4 regions of the Lactobacillus sp. M0396 genome follow, and region 1 is predicted to be linked to each of the others. Evidence: predicted binding sites of a transcription regulator. Region 1 holds the regulator's gene; each other region holds the start of a gene.

Region 1 (2,209 bases):
AGCTTGGTGTAAATTAGGATCAAACTTTACACCTTCAGCAGTGATTTCACTGATTCCATGATCTTTCATGGCTTTAACCAGAGAATCAAGTGTCATTTGCACTCCCTTTTTAAGCTGCTTTGATGCTTCATCATCAACCTTTGTTGCCAAAGCTCTTTCTAAATTATCCATTGCTGGCAAAACATCTTTAGCTAAAGATTGTGATTCATATTTAATAAGTTGCGCTCTTTCATTATTGTAGCGATTTTGCATATTTTGCATTTCAGCTTGACTGCGCAAGTACTTATCTTCTAAATCATCTTTTTCTTTTTGCAACTGGGTCAAATTGTGTTGCAGTTTGCTTTCCAAAGATTCGGACTTCTTTTTTTCGTTAGCCTTAGCTTGAGAATGCTTTTTAACTTCTTTTGATTCACTTGATTCTTTTTGATCTTTTTTTGAATTTTTACTGTTAATTTCTTCTTTACTCACGGCTAACCTCCTTTATTTAAATCTACCATAATAATCAAGCAACTTTTTAGATAGCTCATTTCTGAAATATTCAAGCAATCCTATCACTTGAGAATACGGCATATTATCAGGGCCAAGTAAAGCAATTATGCCCTTTCCGTGAGGACCAACGCTGTACTCTGCCGTAAGCAGACTATAATCCTTTAACAAATCATTTGATAACTCAGACCCTAGACTTACCCGAACTGGATATCTGTCACTTTTTAAATTTTGCCTGTTATCCAAAATACTAGAAATTAAGTCATTATGCTCAATCATTTCATATAATGACCGCAAATTAGAAACGTCACTCAAAGAAATATTATTGAGCAAATTAATCTGACCATCGACATACATTTGTTCGCTGGCAGCATCACTGATCACATCTTCAACTAAATCTATTAATTCAGACACATGAGCAGCTTTAAGCTTTTGTCCTAAAGTCTTCTTAAGAAACTCAGGTGTAACCTGATCTAGCGACTTTCCTACTAATTCATCGTTAATCATACGAACGGCACGTTCAATGTCATCACCATGAATATTGTATGGTAAGTTATAAACCTGGTCATGAACATCACCATCACTGGTACCAAGAATAGCCATAATCTGTCTGCCAAATAAAGGTACTATACGAAATCCGGTAATAGTTAAATCACTATTCTCAGGCCCCTCCGCAAATGCAGTGTAATTTGTTAGGTCAGATAAGATCTTAACAGCTTCCTGTACGATGTCGTTAACTTGATGAAACGGCTGATCAAGCTGATTAATAATTCTTTTATAAACAGAAGATGAAATCTGTAAAGGCTCAACTAAATTGTCAAGATAGTAACGGTAGCCTTCTGTTGAAGGTACTCGACCACTTGACAAATGAGTTTTTTCAATCAAGCCTTTTTCTTCTAAAACCGCCATTTCGTTACGAATAGTTGCACTTGAAACTTTAATAGGTAACTGATTCATGACTGTTTTAGACCCAACAGGATCATGTGTCTGCGTAAAATCATTGATAATTGTTTTTAAAATTAATTCTTGACGTTCGGTCAACATAAATATCGCCCTCACTTTTAGCACTCAAACTTATTAGGTGCTAACAATTAATATGATACTAGCTTTTAGCAGAATGTCAAGTTGAGTGCTAACTTTTTTACAAAAAAAACGCTTATCCTCTTTAAAATTGAAATTAACCAATGCCGGCAAAATAAGCTTTGATTTCTGCCTCATCACCACTCATTTGTTTTTTTAATTTTTTTAAGTTATCAAATTTAATTTCGCCACGAGTATACTTATACCATTTAATTACCATTTCTTCATCATAGGCTTCTTGATTAAATCCAAATAAATTCGATTCAATATAAAGCTTTGTACCCTCATTAATAGTTACGTTATAACCCACGCTTGTCATTGAGTCATACCACTTGCCTTTAATCTTGGTTTTAGTAGCGTATACTCCAATTTTAGGAACCACCTTGCCTTGAAACCAAACTAGATTTGCTGTAGGAAAACCCAGTTTATGGCCATTACGTAAACCGTGCCCGACCTTACCGGACATGACATACGGAAACCCTAATAATTTAGCGGCCAATTCCATATTTCCACTGGTAATGGCCCTTTTTATTTCCGTAGAGCCAATTTTTTGGCCATCATAAGACTGTTTTGGAACATCAATAATAGCAAATCTTCCCTTAGCAAACTTAGGGAAATTTTTCATATTGGCAATCTCTTTGGG
Region 2 (2,209 bases), on a different contig from region 1:
GGTCAATTTGTTCAAATCATAACCAACAATATGACCTGACATTAAATCTGTATGGCTCAAAAGACTTGTGTATGTCCAACCATCAGAAACGGTTACTCCTTCGGGAATATGTCCGACACGGTTAATGTTATCATCAGTTGGATCGGCAACACTTAGTAAAACCGGTTGATAAAACTTGGTTTTCAGTGTCAAATTGCCACTAGTTAAAGTATGTTTACTATCTTCTGGACTATACTCTGTTGGACTAAGATAGTTTAAGGATGAACCATAATGAGTTTTCCATGCTTGATAATCATTTGTGCCTGGCTGAGCTTGGAAGGAATTAAATGTATCTGCATCAACAACTCCTTCTTTAGTGCTCTTCCTAACCGTTACTTTGACTGTGACAGTTGCGTCTCCATAAGTATATTTCACTTTATATGTTTTAGGAGTACCACAATTTATACTATCTTTAGAAACAATTACCTGACTATTGTCAATTACAGTTCCCATGCTATTTGTAACATATGAAATTGCATCTTTTGTTGAAAAGTTATAAAACTCATTGCGAACTAAAGTAACAGACTTAGGAACAGCAATTTTGTTTCTGTCAAAGTAATTTTCATTTACATAACCTACTTCACGACCATTTACATAAATACGCCAATAGCGATATTTCTTGGTTTCGATCAGTTGATCCGACTGAATATGGCTGTACTGAAAATTAATGCCATCAGCTACTTTAGTACTAACTTTGCCGTCTTTAACTTCTTTCCAAACCTTATAGTTTTTGTTACCGGCAACTTTTGTCATCATAGCAAAACCAGTAACAACCTGTTTTGGCTTAGGCTTAGGTTTAGTATTATCTTGGTTATCTGTACCATTTTGATCAGTTTGACCAGATTTATTGGTATCAGTATTATCAGAATTTGCATCAGTTGAGCTGTTCGATGATTTATTATTATCATCTTGAACTGGCGGCTGAGTGCTACTGGAATCTGCCGCAACTGATGTAGTTGACAAACCGGTATAGATCAATAGTCCGGCAACTATAGTCAGCAAATAGGTTATTATTTTCTTACAAAGCTTCAAAATATATCCTCCAATATTTAAGTTTACATTTAAATTATATAATAAAAACCTCATTAAAAAGAATACAAAATTAATACACTTTCATTGACAGTATGTAATGTAAGTGATTTAATTAGCACTGTACTTGATAGAGTGCTAATTATATTTAGGAGGTAGAAAGATGCTTGTACCTACAGTTATTGAACAAACTGCACGCGGCGAACGCGCATATGATATATATTCACGTTTATTGAAAGACAGAATCATCATGCTAAGTGGTGAAATTAACGATGATATGGCAAATTCAATTATTGCACAATTACTATTTCTTGATGCTCAAGACAACACCAAGGATATTTCACTTTACATTAATTCACCGGGTGGTGTGATTACTTCTGGCTTAGCAATCATGGATACCATGAACTTTATTAAATCAGATGTTTCAACCATCGCTATTGGTATGGCAGCCTCTATGGCTTCCATTTTACTTACTAGTGGTGCAAAAGGTAAACGTTTTGCATTACCTAATTCAACGGTTCTAATTCACCAGCCTTTAGGTGGTGCTCAAGGTCAGCAAACTGATATTCAAATTGCAGCCAATGAGATTTTAAAGAGCCGTGAAAAGATTAACCGGATTTTACATGAAACTACTGGCCAGCCTTTAGAAAAGATTCAAAAGGATACTGAGCGCGATAACTACATGACAGCTCAGCAGGCTAAAGACTATGGTTTAATCGATGAAATTATGGTTAACCAAAAGAAATAAACGTTAGCAATCAGCTTGTATCAAAGAAGAAACCCATCCGCATGGATGGGTTTATTTTTTATTTCTGTATGTTTTCTGCTATATCATGAATTTTTTTGAAACGATGATTGACTCCTGATTTTGATATCGGACCGTCCGGAACTTGCTGTGCTATTTCTTTGAGTGAAAGTTCAGGTTCATCTAATCTTAGTCTAGCCAAACCCTGCAATTTTTCAGGAATATTTTCTAAGCCAATTTTGCGCTCAATTAGCTCAATGTCTTCAACCTGTTTCGCTGCAGCATTTGCCGTCTTTTTTAAATTGGCTGTATCACAATTAACAAGCCGGTTCACAGAATTCCGCATGTCACGCATAATGCGCAGATCTTCAAAAGACAGCATCGCATTCAACGCTC
Region 3 (2,209 bases), on a different contig from region 1:
TATATCTGTAAAATCTCCCCCAATAAACATGTTCTTATTAATTATCATTACACGCATGTTTGTACAAATTATCAGTGCAGTATGATTATCGTAATTGCCACTAGCTGCATACTGGATACTCTCACCGCCTGCAATATCAATATTATCTGACAGGGCTCTTAATTCTTTATTGTTAAACCAAAAATCAAAAACTTTCTTATCAATTAATTGTTTTTTAATTTCATCTGGTATGTTCAATTTATTTATTTTTTTAGCAGCACTCGAAGCTCGATTTTCTATGTATATGTCATTATTTTTGCTCAATTTATACTCCTCCTAAGGAAAAATTGCCCTAGGTTTAACGTCACTGGCTGTGGTGGACTGGTCAGCTATTATTTGAGATTAATGACTAATAATCTTGAAATTGGAAAAAGAGTAGAAGAAAGAGTTAAGCCTAAACTTTAGCAGTCCTAGTATTAACAATAACAAAGGTGCAAAATTTTAAATATTAAATTTTACTGATATTATTAGATTAAAACTATTGCAAATAGATATCAATTGTCTTTGCGAATTTTAAATACTATATAAAAGAACCTATAGATGGAAATGTAAAAATAATATTTAAAATGATAGGTTCTGTTAATAATCCTGAAATTTTAAACGAAATATAGTCTCAAAACTTTATTACTTAATCTGCTGCTAAAGAAAAATCTAAAAAGCAACTGGAAACAAAATAAGCTATCCAGACTTTGATCTGGATAGCTTATTTTGGTGCTTCTGACATGTTTTATTTTAAAAACGGTTCAGACAAGTTTAAATAGACTTTCTGTTATTTCAGTGAGTTAATATACTTTGATAATTTGAAGACAATTAGTCAATTTGGATTGAGTTATCGCTTGCGCCAGCTTGTTGCTTTGGCAGGGTAATTGTCAATACACCGTTATCGTATTTGGCATGAATATCACTTGCAACTACGTTTGGTAATCTGAAGCTGCGTGAAATGTGACCTTCACTTCTTTCACGGTGAATAATGCTGTTATCCTTGGACATATCTTTAAATGACTTTCTTGAACCTGATACACTTAAAATACCATTATTGTAATTTAGGTGAATTTTATCCTTGTCCATTCCAGGCATGTCAACTTTGATTACATATTCTTTGTCGTTTTCAACAACATCTGATTGCATTAATTTTGCTACTTCGTTATCATTGAAAAATTTCCTTGGAAGATCAAACCAATCGTTCATCGCATCGAATAAATCATTGTGCCGATTCATCATATCATTTGCCATAGTAAAAAACTTCCTTTCAAAATTTATATATTTGTAACAGAAGACTTTCATTTCTTCCTTACAATTATTATTATAGTATGCAGATTCATAAAAAGGAAATATTTAGCACTATTATTTTTAGAGTGCTAATTTATAAAAACTAAAGCCTCCATAACAGTAATTATAGCTTGTGGATAATATTGAAAAGAAAAAATTAGGAGAGAATATTTTGGTTTATTATCAAAAAATGACGCCTCAAGGCTATCAAAAAATTAAAGATGAGATTGCTGATTTGAAAAAGGATAGACCTAGAAGAATTAAAATTTTGCAGGAAGCACGCTCTTTGGGTGACTTGTCTGAAAATACTGAATATACAGAGGCAAAACGTGACTTAGGACACCTTCAGAGTCGTTTGCGCTATTTGGAAAAGCAGTTGAAATATGCAGAAATTATTGAAAAAACAGCTGACGGCAAGGTAGATCTGGGCAAAACGGTCACATTAAAATTTGATGATGATGCAGAAACTGAGATTTACCAAGTTGTTGGACGAATGGAGGCAGATATCAGCGCTGGTAAAATAGCTTTCGACTCGCCATTAGGTCAGGCTATCATGAAAAAGAAAGTTGGCAAAACTGTTAAAGTAGAGGCTCCGGCAGGGGAATATCAGGTAACGATTGAAGCAATTGAATAATTTTTCACTTGATTATTCGAACTGGTGTTTGTATAATTTATTTTAGCGAACATGAGTTTGCAATAGGAAGTGAAAGCAATGTATGATTACCGTTATGAACCACACCGATTAATTTTTATGATTGATAACAAATCATTCTTTGCTAGTTGTGAGGCACTTCAATTAGGTCTAAACCCAATGAAAGCTGTGTTAGCAGTTGTTTCGCATCAGCCACATACAAATTACGGCTCGGGGCTAATTATGGCGGCCTCACCATTAGCGAAGAAG
Region 4 (2,209 bases), 180 kb from region 1:
AAGTCCCGACCGGTGGTGTAAGTCCACGACCCACGAAAGTGGTGGAATCTATTGAGATACCGATAGTTAGAGTCTAGATGAAAGAAGACAGACTAAACTAAAAGCCAAGATCTAAAGCTTACTTTTACTCGGTCTGTTGCTAGGAGCAACAGACCGAGTTTTTTTGGAGGTAAGAATTTTGCAAAAAAAAAGCAGAAACAATTTAGTTAATATTTTGGCTTATACTTTAATTGGTACAATTGCCTATGTATTAATGCTTTTGGAAATACCATTGCCGGTAACTAGTTTCTTAAAGTTTGACTTCTCGGATGTCGTAATTACAATTGGGACATTTTTATTCGGACCAGGACCTGGTATTTTTATTGCATTTGTCAGAATGCTGATTAATTTAATTTATAAAGGCTTTGCTTTACCTAGTTTGGTAGGACAGTCAGCAGCTTTTTTAGCTTCAATATCTTTTGCTTTACCATTTTATTATTTAACAAAGAATATTAGCAAGGATGAGAAAAATTTTTCTAAAAAATATTTAAAACCAATTTTAGGTATTGTTCTCGGTATTATAGCTATGGCATTTGTACTTTCTGTACTGAATGCATTGGTTTTAACGCCTTTTTATGCAGTAACTACTGTACCTAATTTACCGACAATACATGGATATTCTGGTTTACTTTCTTTTACTGAAAAGGTTTACTTGGGTAAACTGCTACATATTCCATCAATGAGTGCATACATTTTTGGCATTATAGTTCCATTTAACTTGTTAAAAGGAACAATCAACGGTGTCGTAGTTTATTTACTATTTGAAACTGTACTGAGAACTTTTAAACCTTTTGTAAGGAAAAATTTTAATCTTAAAAATTAAATCTTAAAAATATTGTAAATCGGTCTAGTAAATGACCGATTTTTTTGTCCACTTAAATGTTAAATATGCTAAAATTAAACAGGTTAGGTAAGGAGGTTTTTCAGATGAATAATAACTCAAAAGGGCCATATCAGCATTATAAGCGTCCAAAAAAGTCGAGAGTAGAAACTTATTCTTCCGTATCAAAAGGCTGGATTGCTTTGATAATTCTGATTGTAGTTATTCTTATCGGTCTTGTTCCTGTGGTTCATAAATTGGCATCAAACAATGGTTCAAATGAAAAAGCAGTTGAAGTACGTAAAGCTGCCAAAAAGGAAGATACTAAGAAAAAAGCTAAGGTTCAGCCTGTAAAAAGTAAAGAAACCAAAGCCAAGGCTAAAACAAAGACAAAATCATCTAAAAAAACTCCAAAAAAGCCTAAAAAGAAACATGTTGTGATTAAACAATATGTCGTACAAGAAGGGGATTCCTTGACTAGTATTGCCCGCCACTTTAACATTTCAGTTAGTCAATTGGCAGAGTTGAATCAACTTGATCCCAATAGCCAGGTGGATACAGGACAAACTTTAAGAATTAGATAATTTAGAAAGGACAGGGACTTAAGTCCCTTTTTTATTGGAATGCAAATAGCAATTGATGGTCCAGCTTCAGCTGGAAAAAGTACTGTAGCAAAAATTATCGCCCATAAGCTTAATTTTACATATATTGATACTGGGGCAATGTATCGGGCTTCGACTTGGATTGCACGAGAAAATAACATTGATTACGGCGATGAAAGAGGTATTTTAACTGCCATTGACCAGGAAAAAATTGAATTTAGATTTAAAAATGGTCAGCAAAAAATATATGCCGGTAATAAAGATATTACTCAAGAAATACGTACTCCTGATATTTCTGCCAATGTTTCTCAAGTTTCGGCATTAGCCGGAATCAGGGAAAAAATGGTCAGTCTGCAAAGGCAAATGGCCGGCGAAATGAACGTTGTGATGGATGGACGTGATATTGGAACTACTGTTTTGCCCAACGCTGCAGTAAAAATATTTTTGGTCGCTTCAGTTCACTCTCGCGCTGAAAGAAGAATGATAGATTTTAAAGAAAGAGGAATTAAAACTAATCAGTCTCTTGAAGAAATTGAGCACGACATTTCAGAGAGAGATTACAAAGACTCACACCGAAAAATTTCACCATTAAAAAAAGCCCAAGATGCTATTGAAATAGACACTACTTCTATGAGTGTTGATCAAGTCGTAAATGTAATTTTATCAGAAATTAAAAAAAGTCAAAAAAAACTATAAAAAAGGGTATAAAACAGTAGAAAAATATCAAACTTTCATTTAAAATTAGAGT

What was found. Region 1 encodes HrcA, which represses chaperone genes, less so after heat shock. Its sites were predicted from a motif close to TTAGCACTCNNNNNNNNNGAGTGCTAA; they were not measured.
Region 2: clpP (ATP-dependent Clp endopeptidase proteolytic subunit ClpP) is a predicted target of HrcA. The motif match lies at 1,184-1,210, and genes of this name have one in related genera.
Region 3: H3T43_RS04250 (Hsp20/alpha crystallin family protein) is a predicted target of HrcA. The motif match lies at 1,375-1,401, and genes of this name have one in related genera.
Region 4: H3T43_RS00435 (LysM domain-containing protein) is a predicted target of HrcA. The motif match lies at 908-934, and genes of this name have one in related genera.

What each region holds. Positions count from the first base shown of each region.
Region 1 covers NZ_JACFQE010000001.1:271,142-273,350, forward strand. Annotated here, with positions in the region: gene grpE (nucleotide exchange factor GrpE) at 1-468, opposite strand, end outside; gene hrcA (heat-inducible transcriptional repressor HrcA) at 481-1,530, opposite strand; gene ribF (riboflavin biosynthesis protein RibF) at 1,664-2,209, opposite strand, start outside.
Region 2 covers NZ_JACFQE010000004.1:177,937-180,145, reverse strand. Annotated here, with positions in the region: gene H3T43_RS06565 (SH3-like domain-containing protein) at 1-1,071, opposite strand, end outside; gene clpP (ATP-dependent Clp endopeptidase proteolytic subunit ClpP) at 1,232-1,816, shown strand; gene whiA (DNA-binding protein WhiA) at 1,875-2,209, opposite strand, start outside.
Region 3 covers NZ_JACFQE010000003.1:24,589-26,797, forward strand. Annotated here, with positions in the region: gene H3T43_RS04245 (PH domain-containing protein) at 1-303, opposite strand, end outside; gene H3T43_RS04250 (Hsp20/alpha crystallin family protein) at 850-1,272, opposite strand; gene greA (transcription elongation factor GreA) at 1,481-1,942, shown strand; gene H3T43_RS04260 (Y-family DNA polymerase) at 2,021-2,209, shown strand, end outside.
Region 4 covers NZ_JACFQE010000001.1:89,487-91,695, forward strand. Annotated here, with positions in the region: FMN riboswitch at 1-93, shown strand, start outside; gene H3T43_RS00430 (ECF transporter S component) at 176-862, shown strand; gene H3T43_RS00435 (LysM domain-containing protein) at 967-1,443, shown strand; gene cmk ((d)CMP kinase) at 1,483-2,157, shown strand.